2 linked regions of the Massilia litorea genome follow. Each later gene encodes a partner of the first gene's protein in a complex. Links are inferred from orthologs where the notes say so. Each region holds a gene or a part of one and is shown on either strand. Other genes may lie near its edges. The genes, in order: ybiB and obgE.

Evidence for each region.
Region 2: the proteins of ybiB (region 1) and obgE are in contact, whole or in part, in a crystal structure (PDB 8BFT), measured with the Escherichia coli proteins. The link is inferred for Massilia litorea from one-to-one orthologs.

The regions. Positions count from the first base shown.
Region 1 is NZ_CP062941.1:2,106,637-2,114,729, reverse strand. What follows is about bases 2,565-5,528. They hold ybiB (DNA-binding protein YbiB), read right to left. Parts: upstream 4,551-5,528; coding sequence 3,579-4,550; downstream 2,565-3,578. Other genes in these bases: LPB04_RS09425 (3-deoxy-7-phosphoheptulonate synthase), read left to right, coding at 4,662-5,528; LPB04_RS09435 (DUF4402 domain-containing protein), read right to left, coding at 2,811-3,329; LPB04_RS09440 (DUF4402 domain-containing protein), read right to left, coding at 2,565-2,777. Outside these bases: LPB04_RS09450 (MSCRAMM family protein), read right to left, coding at 1-1,289; LPB04_RS09445 (fimbrial biogenesis chaperone), read right to left, coding at 1,342-2,202; more of LPB04_RS09440, read right to left, coding at 2,241-2,564; more of LPB04_RS09425, read left to right, coding at 5,529-5,720; tRNA (adenosine(37)-N6)-threonylcarbamoyltransferase complex transferase subunit TsaD, read left to right, coding at 5,807-6,847; LPB04_RS09415 (endonuclease/exonuclease/phosphatase family protein), read left to right, coding at 6,946-7,800; LPB04_RS09410 (DsbA family oxidoreductase), read right to left, coding at 7,921-8,093.
Region 2 is NZ_CP062941.1:139,004-146,955, reverse strand. What follows is about bases 2,542-5,364. They hold obgE (GTPase ObgE), read left to right. Parts: upstream 2,542-3,306; coding sequence 3,307-4,422; downstream 4,423-5,364. Other genes in these bases: proB (glutamate 5-kinase), read left to right, coding at 4,839-5,364; LPB04_RS00565 (hypothetical protein), read left to right, coding at 4,412-4,828; rpmA (50S ribosomal protein L27), read left to right, coding at 2,921-3,202; rplU (50S ribosomal protein L21), read left to right, coding at 2,573-2,884. In the rest of the region: LPB04_RS00600 (hypothetical protein), read left to right, coding at 48-737; LPB04_RS00595 (hypothetical protein), read left to right, coding at 679-1,080; ispB (octaprenyl diphosphate synthase), read right to left, coding at 1,280-2,266; more of proB, read left to right, coding at 5,365-5,981; LPB04_RS00555 (nuclear transport factor 2 family protein), read left to right, coding at 5,990-6,361; LPB04_RS00550 (acyltransferase family protein), read right to left, coding at 6,395-7,591; LPB04_RS00545 (serine hydrolase domain-containing protein), read left to right, coding at 7,857-7,952. UniProt on the Escherichia coli protein: An essential GTPase which binds GTP, GDP and possibly (p)ppGpp with moderate affinity, with high nucleotide exchange rates and a fairly low GTP hydrolysis rate.

The sequences.
Region 1 (8,093 bases):
CCGGCGGTGGCGTTCAGGTGTTCGCCCACGCCCCATTCGAACTGCGCCAGGGCACGCTGGCGCCCTTCCCGGTCGCGGTGCGCGGCCAGGTCGTAGAACAGCGCGCCGCGCGGCAGCGCCGACTGCTCCAGCAGGAAGGACTGGCGCTCGATGCGCAGCTGCCCTAGCGGACCATGAAACACCAGGCGGAACTCGTTCGGGCCATAGGCCAGCGGCTGGTCATCGAAGCTGTATTTGCCGCCGGGTCCCGGCTGCTGGACGCCGACCAGCGCCTCGTTGTAGTACAGCTCGACATCCCATCCCGGCGGCAGGTCGCCCTGCAGTGTGTGGCGGTCGAAACTGGTCGGCTGGTCCAGCCGGCGGTTGCTGAGCGCGATCCCGTCGCCGGTGGCGCTGCTGCCCGAGATGTTGGCCACGCCCGGCACCGGCACACTGCCGAACAGCACGCTGCGCGCTCCCAGCGGCCCGAGCAGGCCGCCGTCCGGGTCGTGGCGCCCGAGCGTCAGGCGCGGCGCGGACATGGGCGCATGCAGGTTGCGGCTGACATACAGGGCCGCTTCCATGCCCAGCAAATCGGTGGCGGCATAGGCGCTCCAGGATGCCGCCGTGCTGCGCGCCCCGCCGCGCCCGTCGAGCCCGAACCCCAGCGTCTGGTCGATGAAGGGGACGTCGGCCAGGCGATAGGGCGTGGCCAGGCGCGGATAGCCGGGATCGATGTAGCCGCCTGGCCTGCCCGGCAGCCGGCCGCGCTCGCGCCGCTGCAGGCGCGCCTGCAGCGGCAATTGCTCACGCGGGCGCACCTTCAGCGCCAGGCTCGGCATATCGAGGTCGAGGTCAACCGGCAGCCAGCGCGCCAGCAGGCGGCTGGCCACATAGATCTCATCCCCTTCCAGCTTGAGCTGCGCGGGATCGACCGCTTCGCGCTTGCCTGCGATGTCGACCGCCCGTCCTCCTGCGTCGAGGCTGAAATTGCGTTGCTCGGACAGGATGTAGCCGCTGGCGCGGCCTGCGCCGGGCATGACGCGGATGGCCAGGGTCAGCAGGCGTGCCATTTCGCCCAGCGGCAGGTAGACGTCGCGCCCGAGCTCGTAGGCCGTGACCGCGTCGGACAGCACCATGCTGCCGAGGCGCACCTCGAGCAGGACCTCGTTCGCCTCGCTCTCCTTCGCCTGCACGGGCACCGCTGCGGCGGCAGGCTGGAATGCCGGCAGCGCGGTGGACACGGCCAGCGCCGCGAGCACCAGGCCCGTGCGCCCTGCGTGCCCACCTTGCCAATGCGCCGCGCCCACCGGACCGCTGCCTAGTAAACAGGCATGGCGCCGGACGCCCTGCCCCGCATGCTCATGGCAGGTTCAGGCTGGCCTGCGCCAGCAGCTTGCCTCCGGCTTCGGGCCGGTCACGGTAGCTGACGTCGAGCGTGCCGCCGGCCAGCGCCACGCCATCCGGCACCTGCAGCGGCAGCATCGTCTTGCGGATGCGGTTCGGCGTGTAAACGGCAATGCCCTTGACCTGGGCCAGGCTCTGCGGCTTGCCGTTCTTTGGCGTGAAAGTGACGCTGACGTCGCCATACACCGAGCTGTTGCCCTCGCGTTCGAATTGCAGGGCGAGCTGCGCATGCCTGGCCTCGTCCTTGCCCAGGGTCAGCCCGGCCAGTTTGACGCTGGCGCTGGAGGCGCCGTGCCGCACGATGACCGGAACGGCGGCGCCGACCAGTGCGTTCAGCACCACGCCGATCTGGGTGCCGCTCGTGCCCTGGTTCTCGATGCTGGCGCTGCCCTCGGCTTCAGGCAGCTTGTCGAACTGCAGGTGCGAGCGGTATTCCCCCTCGGCCAGGTCCGCGGGCTTGCGCAGCATGACGCGTACGGTCTGGGCAGTGCCAGGCTGCAAGGTGACCTGGCGCGGCGAATAGCGCAGCATCGCGTCGGCAAAGCGTTCGCCGTCCTGCTCGCTTTCGGCCGCCTCGAACTGGCCGGCCTCGGTCATCCGCCGGTTCACCAGCGAGATGCGATAGCTGGCCGGCTTGCTGCCGTTGTTGATCAGCTCGATCTGGGTGGCGCGCGTATTCTTGTCGAACACGATGCGGGTGGGGTGCAGCATCAGCTCGGCACGGGCAGGCAGGAAGGGCGCCAGCAGCAGGCAGGCGAGCACAAGGCATGGGGGAAATCGTGTAGCAGGGATGGTTGCAAACGCGGAATAAAGCATGACGATGTCCTTTCACTGTGCGGCGCTGACGCACAGGATTACTGGTGGTTGACGATGACGGAAAAGGTTCCGGAGTAATTGCCGGGCGGCTGATTCGGCGCCACGACCAGCGTCGCGCCGACCGCCAGCGAGGCGCCGCTGCTCCCGACCGCGAGCAGTGCGTCCGGCGTGACGAAATCGCCGACCGCCATGCTGTTGGCACCGCTGGTGAGGTAAGTAGCGCCGTTGGCCGGCACCGAGACGATGACCGCCGTGGTAGCGGCAGTCGTGGCCGTTGTACGCAGGCTGCCGCGGCCGGCGTCGAGCGTGGTCTGGCTGGCGCTGAATGCGGCCTGGCTCGCGTTCGGCGAGTTGAGCAGGATCACGCCACCGGTACGCGAACGCAGGCCGGAAGGGCTCAGGGTGATCGTGCCGCCACTGCCGGCGACGAAGCGTCCGAAGTCGAGGCCGCGGGTGTTGCTGAGTGCAACCTGCTGCGCGGACGCGGGGCACGGGGTGAGCACAAGCGCGAACGCGAGCAGCGCCTGGACGGCGGTGCTCGCGAGCAGGATGAAGCGCTTGCTGCGTACCGGCATGGTCAGGAGCGGGTGACCCCGCTACCCGCTCCCTTAGTTGTACGCGACCGTTGCTTTTACCGAACCCACGTAGTTGCCGGGCACCTGCCCGGCGCCAACGGTCAGCACGCCGCCAACGAAGAAGCTCTGGGCCCCGGCGCCACCGGTGCCGGACAGGGTGCCGCTGGCGATGTCGCTTTGTGCGGTGAAGGTCATCGTTTCCGTGCCGCCGCTCCTGGTCAGGGGAGTCGGCGCGAGGGCGATCGAATACGTCAGGCCGCCCTCGCCGGTCACGTTGAACTGCGCCGCACTACCCGCGGCACCGGCCAGGAACACGTCACCGCTCTGGCCACGCGCGCCGGCGGTGGAAATGGTGACCGTACCGCCCGCTGCGCCGGCAGCGAAACTGCCGAAGACCAGGTCGGCAACTTTGGTGATCTGGATCGGCGCGATGACGGTACCGGTTGCCACGGCAGTGTCCTCTGCCGCGATGGCGCTGCCGGCGCCGGCGATGGCCAGGGCCAGCACTGCGCAGCTGAAAACGTTCGAAGTAGAGCGGAAGGTCTTGTTCATTCTGGGCATCCTTCAAATTGGGAGGACCGGCCGGAGCCGGATCGATAACGAGACCGAACGCGTCATGTCGGTTGCAACTCAAATGAATTGCTTTGCGGTATCGTTTTTCCATAGTGAAAGAAAATCGCCCAGCCGTTTTTGCCCTAGATCATCTATCGATTAATTCCTGAAAGAAATAATTTGTTCGCGCGATCCACACGTCCGCCCGGCGCAGGCGTGTTTGCATCGGAACGAGGAATCGCTGCGGACTCAGGTGCGCAGTGCCCGCGCAGTCCGCGCGCAGGCGGCCACCTGTGCGCTGATCGAAGGCGGCACGGGGACTTCGCCGCGCAGCGCCCGCGCGATCCAGGCGGCGGTGGCGGCGGCATCGCGCGCCTCGGGCACCTCGGCGAGGGTGTCGGCAGGCATGTCGCGCTCGACCAGCAGCGTGCGTTGCCCGCCATGGAACCAGTCGATCTGCTGGGCGCGGTGCGGGTTCGCCACGGTTTCGCCCTCGGTGCCGCGCATCAGGAAGGCGTCGCCACGCGCGTGCGGTGCAGCGCTCGTGAAGTACTCGCCCAGGGCCTGCAGATACTCCGGATGGGTGTACGACACCAGGCGCAGCGCGGCGCCCTCGAAAGGTTGCAGGATCTTGACGATCGTGTGGGTGGAGCTGCGCACACCGAGGATGCGGCGCAGCGAGAGCATGTGCGCAAGGCTGGGCGCCAGCGTTTCGATCGGCATGAAGGCCGGGCGGCGCGCGGCAAAGGCGTCGTGCACGGCGGCGCTGGTGGCCGCTTCGGCCAGCCCGAGTTCAGCCAGGATCTCGGCCGTCGTCACGCGGCCCGGATCGTTGCGCACCCCATGCACCAGCGTCGGCACGCCTTCGCGCGCGAGCAGCAGCGCCAGCAGCGGTGTCAGGTTGGCCAGCTTGCGCGCGCCGTTATAGCTCGGGATGAGCACCGGCGCGAACTCGCCGGGCGGGCTTGGTAACGGCGCGAACGCGGCTTCGGCGGCGTCCATGAAGCCGGCCAGTTCCTCGACCGACTCGCCCTTGATGCGCATCGCCATCAGGATCGCACCGAGTTCGAGGTCGGAGACACGGCCTTCGAGCATGGCGCCGTACAGGGCGGCGGCGTCTTCGCGCGTCATGCTGCGCGCGCCTTTCACGCCGCGGCCGATCTCCTTGATGAAGCGGGCGGCCGGAAAGGATTCGGTGGGGCGGGTAGTATTGTTGTCCATATCGTTAGCTTACACCCTCAGGCATTTGACCTGCTTTTGACCTGTCTGCTGCAAATAAGCATTTTTGGCGCTACACTCGTTGGTCCGACCCTGTCCACGGACTGCACCATGCTGATCACACCAGATATCGAAAATACCAACGTTACCTCGTTCGGGCGCATGCCGACCCCGGTCGAGCTGCACGCCAAGCTGCCCCTCTCGGAAAGCGCCTTCGCCACCGTCATGAACGGCCGCGCCGCGCTGCGCGACATCCTCGACCGCAAGGACGAGCGCCTGTTCGTCGTCGTCGGCCCCTGCTCGATCCACGATCCGGAAGCGGGCCTCGACTATGCGCGCCGCCTGAAAGCGCTGCAGGAAGAAGTCAAGGAGACGATGCTGCTGGTGATGCGCGTGTACTTCGAGAAGCCGCGTACCACCACCGGCTGGAAGGGCTATATCAACGATCCGTTCATGGACGACTCTTTCCAGGTCGACGTCGGCATGGAGCGCGCGCGGCAATTCCTGATCGACGTGTGCGAACTGGGCCTGCCCACCGCCACCGAAGCGCTCGATCCGATTTCGCCGCAATACCTGGGCGACCTGATCGCCTGGACCGCCATTGGCGCGCGCACCACCGAATCGCAGACCCACCGCGAGATGTCCTCGGGCCTGTCGACGCCGGTCGGCTTTAAAAACGGCACCGACGGCGATGTGAGCATCGCGATCAATGCGGTGCTGTCCTCGGCCAATCCGCACGCCTTCCTCGGTATCAACGACAAGGGCGCGGTCTCGATCGTGCGTACCCGCGGCAACGCCTACGGCCACGTCGTGCTGCGCGGCGGCGGCGACCGTCCGAACTATGATTCGGTCTCGGTCACGATCGCCGAACAGGCCCTGAAAAAAGCGGGCCTGCCGGCCAACCTGGTGGTCGACTGCTCGCACGCGAACAGTTATAAAAAGCCGGAGCTGCAGCCCTTGGTGATGTCGGACGTGATCCAGCAGATCAAGCACGGCAACCAGTCGCTGGTGGGCGTGATGATCGAATCGAATATCGTGGCCGGCAACCAGCCGATTCCTTCGGACCTGACCCAGCTGAAATATGGCTGCTCGGTGACCGACGGCTGCATCGGTTGGGACGATACGGTGACGATGCTGAAAAATGCACACAAGGAGCTGCTGGCGCGTCCTTGATGCGTGTGCTGTGATCCTGCGGCCGGGCACTGCCCGGCCGTCTGCTTTACAATGCCGTCTTCCGCTCTTCCCTTCCGGCTTTTCCCATGATTGTTCTCGGCGTCGAATCCTCCTGCGATGAAACCGGCCTGGCTCTGTACGATACCGAGCGCGGGCTGCTGTCCCATGCCCTGCATTCGCAGGTCGCCATGCACGAGGAGTACGGCGGCGTGGTGCCGGAACTGGCCTCGCGCGACCACATCCGGCGCGCCCTGCCCCTGCTCGAACAGACCTTGAAAGGCGCCGGCATCGCGAAAGGCGACATCGACGCCATCGCCTACACCCAGGGCCCAGGCCTGGCCGGCGCGCTGCTGGTGGGTTCCTCGGTCGCCTGCAGCCTGGCGCTGGCGCTGGACAAGCCGGTGCTCGGCGTGCACCACCTCGAGGGCCACCTGCTCTCGCCGCTGCTGGCCACCGAGCGCCCCGACTTCCCCTTCATCGCTTTGCTGGTCTCGGGCGGCCACACGCAGCTGATGCGGGTCGACGGCGTGGGCCGCTACACCCTGCTCGGCGAAACCCTGGACGACGCCGCCGGCGAAGCCTTCGACAAATCGGCCAAGCTGCTCGGCCTCGGCTATCCGGGCGGCCCCGCGATTTCGCGCCTGGCCGAATTCGGCGATCCGGCTGCCTACACGCTGCCGCGCCCGATGCTGCATTCGAAGGATTTCAATTTCAGCTTCTCGGGCCTCAAAACGGCCGTGCTGACCGTGGTGAAGAACCACGACGAGAAGGTGATCGCGAATATCTGCGAGCAGGACAAGGCGAACATCGCGCGCGGTTTTGTCGATGCGATCGTCGACGTGCTCACCGCAAAATGCGTGAACGCGCTGCGCCACACGGGTTTGAAGCGCCTCGTGATCGCCGGCGGCGTCGGCGCCAATGCCCAGCTGCGCGCTTCGTTGAACGCCGCGGCCGACAAACGCAAGTTCCGCGTGTTCTATCCGGAGCTCGAGTTCTGCACCGATAACGGCGCGATGATCGCCTTTGCCGGGGCCCTGCGCCTGGAGAGAAATCCCGCGCTGGCGACCCGCGATTACGCCTTCAATGTGCGTCCGCGCTGGCCTTTGGACGAGCTGGAAGCCGCTTAGGATTTCGTGAACTTGCAACGCTGACAACGATCCTACCGTGTGACCGCCCTGCCCCGAACGATGGCAAACTCGGGCGGTCCAGTTTTGGGAGGTCCTACATGCGCGTTGTAAGTTGGAACATTCACTGGGGTTGTGGGAAAGACGGGCGCATCCGTATCCACGCGATCATCGATGTGCTGCGCAAGCTCAATCCGGACATCATCTGCCTCCAGGAAGTCGCCGCCAACCACCCTGAACTCGAGGGCAGCGCCACCGCCAACCAGTTCAAGCAGCTGGCGGGCGCCTTCGGTGGCTTCCACGCGATCGAGCACGCTCCCAGTGAAATCTACCGCAACAACGTCCCCCGCCTGTTCGGCAACCTGATCCTCTCGAAATACCGCATCACCCAGGCCCAGCGCCACATGCTGCCCTGGCCGGTCGACCCGGAAGGCGCACCCGGCATGCCGCGCGGCGCGATCGAGGTCGTGCTCGATACGCCCGGCGCCAGGCTGCGCCTGGTGACTACCCACCTCGAATACCATTCGCCGCTCCAAAGGATGGCGCAGATACGGCGCCTGCGCGAACTGCATGCGGAAGCGAGCGCACGCGCCCGCATCTTCGCCGCGCATCCGGAGATGGACGCGCCGTACCAGCTGGGCGAGCGCCCGGCCTCGGCCATCTACTGCGGCGACTTCAACATGGCGCCGGGCGACGCCGCCTACCAGGCCCTGCTCGCGCCGCATGCGGAGGGCGCGCCGCTGCTGCTCGACGCCTGGGCCGCCCGCCATCCCGGCCATGCGCGCGCGCCGACCGCCGGCCTGCACGGTTATCCGTGGCCGGAGAAGCCGGATTGCTACGATTATTTTTTTGTCACCGAAGATCTCGCGCGGCGCGTGGCCAGCGTGGAGGTGCAGTCGGAGACGGCGGCGTCGGATCATCAGCCAGTGGTGCTGGAGCTGGTTCCGGGGGCCTGATTATCCGGCGACGTGCACCCACCGGGACGTAGGGTGGGCGCCCCGTGCCCACCGTAACATGAGCAAACGTGACGCATGCATTGGTGGGTCCGGGGCGCCCACCCTACGGGCATCACCCAATCAAATCAACGGCGCGTCCGCTTGCGCCGCAATCTCGCGCAGCGCGCGCTCGAACACTTCCGGCGGCTGCCCGCCCGAGATCAGGTGGCGCTGGTTGATGACGATCGCAGGTACCGAGCGGATGCCGGCGCGCTGGAAGAACAGTTCGGTCTCGCGCACTTCGTCGGCATACT
Region 2 (7,952 bases), 2.0 Mb from region 1 along the record:
CGTATGGACGATGACGTGACGGGAACGATGTCCGGCGAGAGGTTCAAGTGAATTTGCTCAATACCCTGGGTACGCGGTTCAAGGCGGCCGACCCACAACATTTTGCGATTTTCAAGGGCATGTTGACGGTCGCCCTGTTCACTTTGCTTGGCAAGCTCATGAGCGCAGCAAAGGAAATGGTGGTGGCCTACCGTTATGGCTTGTCGGCAGAGGTCGACGCGTACCAGTTTCTGTATAACCTGCTTTCCTGGCCCATCGGAATCTGGTGCAGCGTGCTGACCGCGGTGCTCGTCCCGCTCGCCGTGCGGCTCCGCGAGCACGACAAGGACCAGGTGCCGCATTTTCGTGCGGAACTGTTTGGACTGGCACTCCTGTTGGGGAGCGGGCTGGCGCTGCTCGCGTGGCTGGGCCTGCGCACCATGCTGGGGCTGGGAAAGAGCGGCTTGCCGGCGCATTCGGTCCAGCTCGCGCAAGCGGCGCTCCCCGGCCTGATCTTCGTGCTCCCCCTGGGAATACTCGTGGCCCTGCAGTCGGCATGGATGCTGTCGGCTGTCCGGACCGCGCCAAACGGGAAGGCGGACCTTCTCGATCGCCGGCGCATTGGCCGTCGGCCTCGACGAACGATCGGTCAGTGTGCAGTTGCCGGCAGGCTCGGAACACACGCGCGCGCTGGCAAGAATGGCTCTTGGCGCCGCTGCATCCTTCCCCGGCCGCGCAGAGCAGTTCCGCTCGGTTGAGCTCGTCCTGGACAATGTCGAGCTCGGCGAAGCGGCCAGGCTGGGCGGCTATTTCTACCAGCTCTACCTGAACATTCCGTCAGCGAAAGGGAAGGCCGGCCGGTTCAGGAGCATCCATATCGGGACACTCGGATCGTTCAAGATCAACGCGGCCATGCACCATGGCGGCGCCCAGGTTCAGTTGCGCTATCCGATCAGGCGGCGCCTGGCGGGAGCCCTGGAACGGGAACTCGGCATGATCTCGGTGTCGTTCGTCCGTGTCGATGGCGAGCGCAGCCCGAAAGGCGAGCTGATCCACATGGGAGAAGTGCGGATGGAGGTCTCGACCGACGACGGGGATTGAGCAGGCGGCAGCAGGCAAAATGCAAAAAGCCCACGACCTGGATGCGTGGGCTTTTTAGTACGAGAATTCCTGGTCGGGGTGAGAGGATTCGAACCTCCGGCCTCTACGTCCCGAACGTAGCGCTCTACCGGGCTAAGCTACACCCCGACTAATTCGAGGCGCTGAAAACATGCCTCAGGAAGCATTAATATAAATTTCCTCAATGGTTCCTGTCAACAGCGAAACGGCACAGTTGCAGCAGGCTCTCTTTATAGATGCTTTCCGGCAGGTCGGCGATCGATTCGGCCGCGCGGCGGGCGGCCGTTTCGGCTTCGCGGCGCGTGTAATCGAGGGCGCCGCTGGAGGTGACGGCGGACAGCACGGCGTCGAAATGCTGCTCGTCGCCTTGCTCGATGCAGGTACGCACCAGTTCGCGTTGTTCCGGGCTGCCGTGTTCCATCAGGTAGATCAGGGGCAGGGTAGGCTTGCCCTCGCGCAGGTCGTCGCCGACGTTCTTGCCGATCTCGGCGGCGTCGCCGGCGTAATCGAGCACATCGTCGATCAGCTGGAACGCCGTGCCCAGCGAGCGCCCGTATTCGCCGGCCGCGGCCACTTGCGCGCTGCTGGCGCCGGCCACCAGGGCGCCCAGTTCCGCCGCCGCTTCGAACAGCTTGGCGGTCTTGGAACGGATCACCTTCAGGTAGCTCTCGTGGCTGACGTCCGGGTCGTGCATGTTCAGCAGCTGCAGCACTTCGCCTTCCGCGATCACGTTGGTCGCGTCCGACAGGATCTGCATGACGCGCATGTTTTCCAGGCTGACCATCATCTGGAAGGAGCGCGAATACAGGAAGTCGCCGACCAGCACCGAGGCGGCATTTCCAAATAATGCATTCGCCGTCTGGCGCCCGCGCCGCATCGAGGACTCGTCGACGACGTCGTCGTGCAGCAGGGTAGCGGTATGGATGAACTCGACGACCGCCGCCAGTTCGTGGTGCGCGCCACCCTTGTATCCGTAGGCATTGGCCAGCAGCAGTACCAGCACGGGGCGGATGCGCTTGCCGCCGGCGCTGATGATGTATTCGGCGATCTGGTTGACCAGGCTGACTTCCGAATGCAGGCGCTGGCGGATCACCGTGTTGACCGCATCCATGTCGGCGGCGATCGATTGGGTGATGTTGTTCTGTGCGTGAGGGGTAGCGGCGGACAAGGCGAACCTGCTGTGACAGTTGAAATGCGGTTGATGTGCGAGAGTGCGGCGATTATACGACATGCAAGCATGAGCCGTGCCATTTCGACCAGCGCGAGGCGTGCACCGCGTTTCCCTGGTTGCTGCACAGGCGTTGCCGCGATGCCACGGCAGCCCGACTGCATTGCTGACTCTGTCTCGGCTTTTGACGCCAGAGATCGAACCGTGTATAATTCCCTGTTCCCCGGCACCAGAGAAGCGCAGCGCGGCCAATAACCCGTCGCCGCCGCAGGGATTTTTATTAAACAATTGATGAGGTTTTCAATCATGTACGCGGTCATAAAAACCGGTGGCAAGCAGTATAAAGTTGTCGCTGGCGAAAAACTTAAAGTAGAACAGATACCGGCAGACATTGGTTCCGAACTCACGATCGATCAGGTCCTCGCCGTTGGCGCGGGCGAGAGCATCAAATTTGGTGCTCCCCTGGTTGAAGGTGCTACGGTTCTGGTGAAGGTCGTTTCCCATGGTCGCCACGACAAGGTCCGCATTTTCAAAATGCGCCGTCGTAAGCACTACCAGAAGCGTCAGGGCCACCGCCAGAACTTCACCGAAATCCAAGTGGTTTCGATCAACGGCTAATTGCCCCTCTCTTCAAAGTCATCAAGGAGTACTTAAATGGCACACAAAAAAGGCGGCGGCACTACCCGTAACGGCCGCGACTCAGAAAGCAAGCGCCTCGGCGTGAAGGTGTACGGCGGCCAGGCGATCAACGCCGGCGGCATCATCATCCGTCAACGCGGCACCCCAGTGCGTCCAGGCACCAACGTTGGCCTGGGCAAGGATCACACCCTGTTCGCGCTGGTCGACGGCACTGTGAAGTTCGTCAAGCAAGGCGTCGGTTCGAAGCAGTACGTGACCGTCGTTGCTGCACCAGCTGCTGAAGCAGTCGCAGCGTAAGTGACGTAAAGCGCCGCCCGGAGCGGCGCATCCTTGTAAGGCGCAAGCCTTCCATCGAAAGGCTCTGCCCACGGTAGGGCCTTTTTAGTTTTTTGGCGGTCAAAATGAAGTTTATCGACGAAGCAAGAATTGAAGTCATTGCGGGCGACGGCGGCAACGGTTGCGCCTCGTTCCTGCGCGAGAAGTTCCGCCCCTTCGGCGGTCCCGACGGCGGCGACGGCGGCAAGGGCGGCTCGATCTGGGCGGTTGCGGACCGTAACATCAACACGCTGGTCGACTTTCGCTATTCGAAGACCCACCATGGCCGCCACGGCGAGCCGGGACGCGGTTCGGATTGCTACGGCAAGGGCGCGGACGATGTCTACCTGCGCATGCCGGTCGGTACCCTGATCATCGATAACGTCAACGGCGAAATCATCGCCGACCTGACCGAACACGGCCAGACCGAACTGCTCGCCAAGGGCGGCGAGGGCGGCTGGGGCAACATCCATTTTAAAACCTCGACCAACCGCGCACCGCGCCAGAAGACCGAGGGCAAGGAAGGCGAACGCCGCGAACTGCGCCTGGAACTGAAGGTGCTGGCCGACGTGGGCCTGCTGGGCATGCCGAACGCCGGCAAGTCGACCTTCATTACGGCCGTCTCGAACGCCAAGCCGAAGATCGCCGACTACCCGTTCACGACCCTGCACCCGAACCTCGGTGTGGTGCGCGTATCGCACGAGAAGAGTTTCGTGATCGCCGATATCCCCGGCCTGATCGAAGGCGCGGCCGAAGGCGCGGGCCTCGGCCACCAGTTCCTGCGTCACCTGGCGCGTACCGGCCTGCTGCTCCACATCGTCGACCTGGCGCCCTTCGAGGACACCATTGATCCGGTGAAGGAAGCGAAAGCGCTGATCAAGGAACTCGAGAAGTACGACGAGGACCTGCTCAACAAGCCGCGCTGGCTCGTGCTCAACAAGCTCGACGTGGTGCCGGAAGAAGAGCGCAAGAAGCGCGTCAAGGACTTCATCAAGAAGATGGCCTGGAAGGGTCCTGTCTTCGAGATCTCGGCCCTGAACCGCGAAGGCTGCCAGGAACTGATCAATGCGATCTACCTGCACCTGGAAGAGAAGCGCGCCCAGGATGTGCGCGTCGATGAAACGATGCAGATGACCGAAGAGGCGCGCGGCATCGTCTCGATCGATCCGGACGATCCTCGTTTTAAAATCCTTGAAGACTAAGCGTCTTCCGCTGTCGCCTGCCTGGGCGCGTGGCCAGCTGTTGTCGCTGGTCGCCACCGCCAGCTCGCTGGCGGCGCTCGTTGCGATGCTCGACCCGGACCGGGTCGCCACCGCAATGGGCCTGTTTCTCGTTGGCGTGAACGGCTACAGCCAGTTCTACGCCATCTATGTCGGAGTCCGCCTCGCCACCGCGGGGCTGGCTGTGCTGGCGGCAAGGCGGGGCGACCAGCCCATCCTCGGCGATCTCGTCGCATTATTCCTGCTGGCCCAGCCGGCCGGGCGCCTGGTCGCGGCATTCGCGATCGGCCTGCCGAATGGGTCCCTGTTCGTCGTAAGCGGGATCGAGTTGCTGGCGGGCCTGGCCCTGCTGGCCTTGCGCCCGCGGAAGGACGGATTGACATCCTGAGACTCTCGCCATGAACGCTGCAACTACGTCCGCACACAAGTCCGTCATCCAGCAAGCCGGCCGCATCATCGTCAAGGTCGGCTCCTCGCTCGTCACCAACGAAGGCCGCGGCCTCGACCACACGGCGATCGCCCGTTGGGCCACCCAGATCGCCGCACTGCGCGCCCTCGGCAAGGAAGTCGTGCTGGTCAGCTCCGGCGCAATTGCCGAAGGCATGCTGCGCCTCGGTTTTGGCAGCCGCCCGCACGACATCCACGAGCTGCAGGCCTGCGCCGCCGTCGGCCAGATGGGCCTGGCCCAAATCTACGAAACCAGCTTCAAGGCGCACGGCGTCAAGACCGCGCAAGTCCTGCTCACGCACGCCGACCTGGCTGACCGCGAACGCTACCTGAACGCGCGCGCCACGCTGACGACACTGCTGCGCCTGGGCGTGGTCCCGATCATCAACGAGAACGATACCGTCGTCACCGACGAGATCAAGTTCGGCGACAACGACACCCTCGGCGCCCTGGTGGCGAACCTGATCGAAGCCGATGCGCTCGTCATCCTCACCGACCAGCGCGGCCTGTATTCGGCCGACCCGCGCAAGGACCCGGGAGCCTGCCTGATCGAACGCGCCCAGGCCGGCGACGCCAGCCTGGAAGCCATGGCCGGCGGTGCCGGCAGCAATATCGGCAGCGGCGGCATGCTGACCAAGGTGCTGGCCGCACGCCGCGCCGCGCGCTCGGGCGCCCACACGGTCATCGCCTGGGGCCGCGAGCCCGATGTCCTCACGCGCCTGGCCCATGGCGAGGCGATCGGCACAGAACTCAATGCCGCCACCACGCGCCTGACCGCGCGGCGCCAGTGGATGGTCGACCACCTGCATACGGCCGGCGAGGTCGTGCTCGATGCCGGCGCCGTGCAGAAGCTGACCCAGGAGGGAAAATCCCTGCTGCCGATCGGCGTCATCGCGGTCAAGGGCGAATTCGGGCGCGGGCAGGTGATCACCTGCGTCGACGAGGCCGGACGCCCGATCGCACGCGGCCTCACGAGCTACACCAGCAGCGAAGTGCGCCGCATCATGCGCCATTCCTCAAACGAAATTGAAGCCATCCTCGGCTATATCGAAGGACCGGAACTGGTCCACCGCGACAACCTCGTCCTCCTCTGAAAGCCCACATGACGACTCTTGATCCTGCCGCCGTGGTGCAGGCCCAGCTCGACGCCTACAACGCGAAAGACGTCGACGCCCTGATGCGCACCTATGCGCCCGATGCCCAGCAGTTCGTGCTGCATGGCCCGCTGCTGGCGCAAGGCCATGAGGTCATCCGGCCGCGCTATGTCGCGCGCTTTGCCGAACCCGACCTGCACGCGCGGCTGCTCGGCCGCACCGTGCTCGGCAACTTCGTCACCGATCTCGAACTCGTCACCCGCAATTTCCCGGAAGGGCTGGGTACGGTCGAGATGCTGTGCATCTACGAGGTCGTGGAAGGGCGCATCCAGCGCGCCTCGTTTGCCACGGGCGCAACGACGCTGGTCACTTCTCCGTAGGCGCCGGGCTGGCCGACTCCACAGGTCAGCCCTTCATTTCGGTTCGACCGCCGCCGGCACGCCTGTTTGTACCGCCTTCGGCTGGCGCCGCCCGTTCAGCAGCACGCCGATGAAGGTGTACCGCACCAGCACCTGATAGGTAACCAGGCAAGCCGCCGTCGTCGCCAGAATGTTCAGTGCCATTTTGGTCAGCGGCCCGAACGGCTGGTTGAACAGCAGCGCGCCGAAGCCGACCGTTCCCAGCATGTGTACCAGGAATACCCAGTACGAGCTGTCGGACACGTAGCGCAATACCCGGTTCTGGGTCGGCAGGTAGCGCAGGAACAGCCCGATCAGGGCCAGGCTCCAGAGCCAGCTCGTCAGGTTGTAGAGGAAGGCGACGACCAGTTCGATATGCGCCAGGCCATGCGGGTTGGCGACGAAAGATTTAAGGGCGCCGAGCACCAGCACGAAGCTGACACAGCCTGCGGCCGCATTGCGCCAGCCCCTGGCCGTCAACAGCGGAAACAGGAAATCCTGGTGGCGATGCAGGTAGAGGCCGAAGACGAAGAACAGCCCGTTATGCACCAGTTCGCTCAGATTCGGAATGAAGGACCCGTTCGGCGCCAGCACGCCGGCCCGGTAGAACGAGCCGATCAGCGCCAGTGGAATCGCCAGCAGCAGCGGCCCCCACCAGTTGGCGGCCAAGGTGCGGAACAAGGCGTCGATCCTTGCCCTGAGCCCGCGGGGCAGCCGCGCCGCTGCCGGCGCGAGCACGGCGGTCAGCACGCAGAACCAGATCAGGTAATAGATGAACCACATGTGCATCGTATTGAACGGGGAACCCATCTTCGACTTCTTCGCGAGCAGCGCTACCTCGATACCTGGCGTGCCATATGCCATCAGGTGGACGTAGACCAGCATGAGCAGCGTCGTGCAGACGATGAGGATCGGCCAGAAGACCGCAAAGGGCAGCGCCAGCCGGCGCAGCCTGTGTCTCAGCATGCCCTGGTAGCCCTGCCGCGCCACCAGCAGCGCCACGAAATACCCGGCCAGGATGAAGAAGGCGGGCATGCGGAACGCATGGATGAACAGCAGCACCAGGTCGGCCAGCGGCGTGGTCTGGGTATCGCGCCAGGGCAGGGCCGAGGGCCCGGTAGTGTGGTTGATCGCGACGTGCAGGACGATCCCCAGCCACATCAGGATGGCGCGCAGGTTGTCGAAGGAATGCAGTCGTGCGGATGGCTCCATATACCCGTTCAGACCTTGCCGCGTGAGCGGGCGTCGCGCTGGCAGATGGACCATTTTAGCTGAGAAAGTTGCTGAAATTACATATATGCATTGAATTTCGGTAAGCGGAAATCAGTAACGCACAGTGACTCATCGCTCGGAATGGAACGATGGCCGTATTGCCTCAACAATAATAACGTGACAAGACGGGCCGGTTTTACAGCCGGTCCCATCTTCGTCGCAGCACGCCGGCACCCTTGTTCAACCCGAATGAAGGAATCCCGATATGTCGCGCGCAACACCGTTCGTATTCTCCCTGCTGTGGGCTGCATGTGCGGCCTGCGCCCTTGCCGCCCCGGATGAAGACAAGCTGGGGAAGGCG